Regions from separate parts of the Streptomyces sp. NPDC050433 genome, predicted to be linked through region 2. Evidence: riboswitches for the same ligand, from Rfam matches in the RefSeq annotation. Region 2 holds a riboswitch; the other holds the start of a gene.
What was found. A riboswitch is a leader RNA that binds a small molecule or an ion and turns the genes downstream of it on or off. The one in region 2 is predicted to bind glycine.
Positions count from the first base shown of each region.

Region 1: another riboswitch for glycine. It lies ahead of gcvT (glycine cleavage system aminomethyltransferase GcvT); the one in region 2 lies ahead of gcvP (aminomethyl-transferring glycine dehydrogenase).

Region 1 covers NZ_JBITIB010000029.1:96,619-99,002, reverse strand. Annotated here, with positions in the region: gene ACIBLA_RS29705 (enhanced serine sensitivity protein SseB) at 1-93, opposite strand, end outside; gene ACIBLA_RS29700 (AAA family ATPase) at 208-882, opposite strand; glycine riboswitch at 1,040-1,137, shown strand; gene gcvT (glycine cleavage system aminomethyltransferase GcvT) at 1,298-2,384, shown strand, end outside.
Region 2 covers NZ_JBITIB010000044.1:9,999-12,382, forward strand. Annotated here, with positions in the region: gene ACIBLA_RS34945 (DNA polymerase IV) at 1-67, shown strand, start outside; gene ACIBLA_RS34950 (PRC-barrel domain-containing protein) at 64-459, opposite strand; glycine riboswitch at 572-669, shown strand; gene gcvP (aminomethyl-transferring glycine dehydrogenase) at 848-2,384, shown strand, end outside.

The DNA.
Region 1 (2,384 bases), on a different contig from region 2:
CAGGACCTCGACCAGCCGCCCGCCCGCGGCCGCGTTCCCGAGCGAGGCCGCGAGCACCTCTTCCAACTCGTTGCCCGGCCATGCTGTGTTCACTGACTCTCCCGATGTCGCCGCGCGCGCTGCCCGCCGCCGCCCCTGGTACCGCGCAGAACCCTAACGCCGACCGCGGGGTCGCCGCCCCTGTGCCCGGTCGAGGAGGACCGCCCGTCACGCCGCCGGGAAATCGATCCGGTGCAGCGCGCCCGCCGAGTCGCGGTCCAGCAGGACCGCCGAAGCGCAGCCCGCCGGGAGACGGCCCCCCTCCGCGTCCGCGACCAGGCGGGCCACCGCGCGGCGGTGGCGGGCGAAGGCGTAACCGGAGACCCCGCGTCCACGCTCGCGCTGGCCCGCGCGGGCCGTCTTCGGGGTCACGTCGAGCAGGACCAGATGGAGCCGTCTGCCGCGTCTGCGCGCCTCGCGTGCCAGCCAGCGCCGGACCCACGCCTGGGTGCCGCAGTCGTGCACGACGACGCTCTCGCCGGAGCGCAGCGCCCGCCGCAGCCCCGCGTAGTGCGCGAGGCGCACCAGCGGCCGGTAGACGGCGTACGGCAGCCGGCCGGGCACCCTGCGCGCCCAGCGGTCACGGGTGTCCTGCGAGTCGATCCCCCGTCCGGCGGCGGCCCGGCCGATCAGCGTGGACTTCCCGCTGCCCGGCAGGCCGGAGACGACGACCACGTCGCCGTCGCCGAACGTCAGGCTCCGGGGCCCCGCGCGCCCCCGCTCCCGCAGATCCCGGACGACCGGCGGCACCGCCGCCAGGGCCCGGCGCGGGACCGCCTGCGGCTGGGCGGGCACCCCCGTGGTCGTCGCGTACGCGCCTGCGCGGGACCGCTGCAACGTCATCGCCCTCCCCCTGTCGGGTCCATCGCCATGGCCGAAGACCCTTGCCCATGAAGTGTAAAGAACTGGTAATACGGCACCAAGCCTTTTGCTGATCACTGCCCTGTCGGCCGAGGCCGACGCATGCGATGATGTGCGCGCCAACTCCATACCGGCCGTTCGAATCCGCGCGGGAGAGTCCTGGTCACCATGGGTGCCGGGCGCCGAAGGAGCAAGTTCCTCCCTTGAATCTCTCAGGCCCAGTACCGCGCGGACGAGGCAGATCTGAAAAGCGAGTCGCCGCCAGGCGGTTCCACCCAAGGTGCAAGTCACGACCTCCGTGCGCATACGTGTGTACGTACGGTCGTGATGAACCTCTCAGGTTCCGATGACAGATGGGGAGGATTGTCCTCTCTGTCATGCCCTGGGAGCCACACCTATGAGCAATACGTCTCACACCCCCGCCCCCGAAGCGGCCGGTCCTGACGCCCCGCGCCTCACCGCGCTCGACGCCGTGCACCGCTCGCTGGGCGCCACGATGACCGACTTCGCCGGCTGGGACATGCCGCTGCGCTACGCCAGCGAGCGCGAGGAACACCTCGCCGTCCGTACGAAGGCGGGGCTCTTCGACCTCTCCCACATGGGCGAGATCACCGTCACCGGTACGCAGGCGGCCGAGGCGCTGGACTACGCGCTGGTGGGCAACATCGGCACCCTCGCCGTGGGCCGGGCCCGCTACACCATGATCTGCCAGGAGGACGGCGGAATCCTGGACGACCTGATCGTGTACCGCCTCGACACCCACGGCGCCCCCGAGTTCATGGTCGTCGCGAACGCCTCCAACGCGCAGGTGGTGCTGGACGAGCTGACCGGCCGCGCCGCGGACTTCGACGCCGAGGTGCGGGACGACCGCGACGCGTACGCGCTGCTCGCCGTCCAGGGCCCCCAGTCGCCCGGCATCCTGGCCTCGCTCACCGACGCCGACCTGGCCGGGCTCAAGTACTACGCCGGGCTGCCCGGCACCGTCGCCGGTGTGCCCGCGCTGATCGCCCGTACCGGCTACACGGGTGAGGACGGCTTCGAGCTGTTCGTGGCGCCCGGGCACGCGGAAGGGCTGTGGCAGGCCCTGATGGCGGCGGGCGCGCCCGCCGGACTCGTACCGGCCGGGCTCTCGTGCCGCGACACCCTCCGTATGGAGGCGGGGATGCCGCTGTACGGGCAGGAGCTGACCACTGGTCTCACCCCCTTCGACGCGGGCCTGGGCAGGGTCGTCAAGTTCGAGAAGGAGGGCTACTTCGTGGGCCGTGAGGCGCTGGAGGCCGCCGCCGAGCGCGCCGAGACCGCGCCGCCGCGCAAGCTGGTCGGGCTCGTCGCCGAGGGCCGCCGGGTGCCGCGTGCCGGATACCCGGTGGTGGCCGGCGACGCCGTGGTGGGCCATGTCACCTCGGGCGCCCCGTCGCCCACGCTGGGCAGGCCGATCGCCATGGCCTACGTGGACGCCCCGCACGCCGCGGCGGGCACGGCGG
Region 2 (2,384 bases):
GGATGATCCCGAGCTGGAGCTGTCGGAACCGCTGCCCCTGGTGGCGCCACCGCCGGACAGTGCCTAGCCGGCCGAGTCGTCCTGGCCGGCCACGTGGCCGAAGTCGTGGTCGGCCGGGCGGGGCGGGCGTTCCGGGGCCGCGGGCTCCGGCAGGGCCAGCTGGTAGTGGTGGTAGAGCTGGATCTCCTGGTCCGGGGAGAGATGGCGGCCGACACCGAAGTCGGGGGCGTCCTTGATCAGGCCGCGCTCGTACGGGACGTGCAGGGAATCGTCGCGGTAGGTGCTGGGGGCCAGGGGTACGAACGCGTCCCGGCTGAACAGCCCGGTGCGTACCGCCGCCCACTCGGGGACGCCCGTGGCGTCGTCCAGATACACCTCGTCGACGGTTCCGATCTTGTGCCCGTCGCGGTCGTACGCCTTGCGGCCGATCAGGCTGCGCGGATCGATGTCGGTCTGCACGGTCCCTCCAACTGGTCGCACATGCTCCCTCACCCTACGAAAGGGCACATCTGGGGTATCGGCCACTCGAAGTCCCTCGCGAAAGCTCGCTGGTAGGCTTGCCAGTGGCTGTCGACCCCGTGCGGGAGAGCCATCCGGTGAGACTGCCGGAGGCGCCGAAGGAGCAAATCCTCCCCGGAAACTCTCAGGCCCCCGTACCGCATGGACGAGGTCACTCTGGAAAGCAGAGCAAGTGTCGGACGGCATTCGCTCTCACCGACGGTGAAAGTCGGCCCGCCTCGCGGCGGACCGGTGAAACTCTCAGGTTGATGTGACAGAGGGGGAGGCCGTCCGGGCACCCATGTAACGGTGCCCCTCGCAGGTCGCGCCAGACCAGGAGGCCTCCCGTATGACAGCCCACCGCACACCGCTCTCACAGTTGGAGCGAGGCATCCCCTTCGAGCGGCGCCACGTCGGCCCCGACGCCGCCGCGCAGGCGAAGATGCTCGCCCAGGTCGGCTACGGCTCGCTCGACGAGCTGACCGCCGCCGCGGTGCCCGACGTGATCAAGAGCGCCGAGGCCCTGCGGCTGCCCGACGCGCGCACCGAGGCCGAGGTGCTGGCCGAGCTGCGCTCCCTGGCCGACCGCAACCAGGTCCTCGCCCCGATGATCGGTCTCGGCTACTACGGCACGTTCACGCCGCCGGTGATCCTGCGCAACGTGCTGGAGAATCCGGCCTGGTACACGGCGTACACGCCGTACCAGCCGGAGATCTCCCAGGGCCGTCTGGAGGCGCTGCTCAACTTCCAGACCGTGGTGGCCGATCTGACCGGTCTGCCGACGTCGGGAGCCTCCCTGCTGGACGAGGGCACGGCCGCCGCCGAGGCCATGGCGCTCGCCCGCCGGGTCGGCAAGGTGAAGGGCGGCGTCTTCCTGGTCGACGCCGACGCGCTGCCGCAGACCGTCGCCGTGATCCGCACGCGGGCAGAACCGGCCGGTGTCGAAGTCGTCGTCGCCGATCTGACCGACGGGATCCCGGCCGAGGCCGCCGAGCGCGGTGTCTTCGGCGTACTCGTCCAGTACCCGGGCGCCTCCGGAGCCGTACGGGACATCAAGCCCCTCATCGAGCAGGCGCACGAACTCGGCGCGATCGTCACCGTCGCCGCCGACCTGCTCGCCCTCACGCTGCTCACCTCGCCCGGTGAGCTGGGCGCGGACATCGCCGTCGGCACCAGCCAGCGGTTCGGCGTCCCCATGGGCTTCGGCGGACCGCACGCCGGATTCATGGCCGTACGCGAGCAGTTCGCCCGCAGCCTGCCCGGACGGCTCGTCGGGGTCTCCGTGGACGCCGACGGCAACAAGGCGTACCGGCTGGCGCTGCAGACCCGTGAGCAGCACATCCGGCGCGAGAAGGCCACCAGCAACATCTGCACCGCGCAGGTGCTGCTCGCCGTGATGGCCGGAATGTACGCCGTCTACCACGGTCCCGACGGGCTGCGCGCCATCGCCCAGCGCACCCACCGCTACGCGACCGTCCTCGCCGACGGCCTGCGCGCCGGCGGAGCCGAGATCGTGCACGAGGCCTACTTCGACACCCTGACCGTACGCGTTCCGGGCCGCGCCGCCGAGGTGGTGGCCGCCGCCCGCGAAGGTGGGGTCAACCTCCGCCTCGTCGACGCCGACCTGGTCTCGCTCGCCTGCGACGAGACCACCGGGCGCGCCCAACTGGCCGCCGTGTGGACCGCCTTCGGCGTCAAGGGCGACATCGAGACGCTGGACGCCGCGTCCCGCGACGCTCTGCCGGACGCCCTGCTGCGCACCGGCGACTACCTCACGCACCCCGTCTTCCACCAGCACCGTTCCGAGACCGCGATGCTGCGCTATCTGCGCAGGCTCGCCGACCGTGACTACGCGCTGGACCGCGGCATGATCCCCCTCGGCTCCT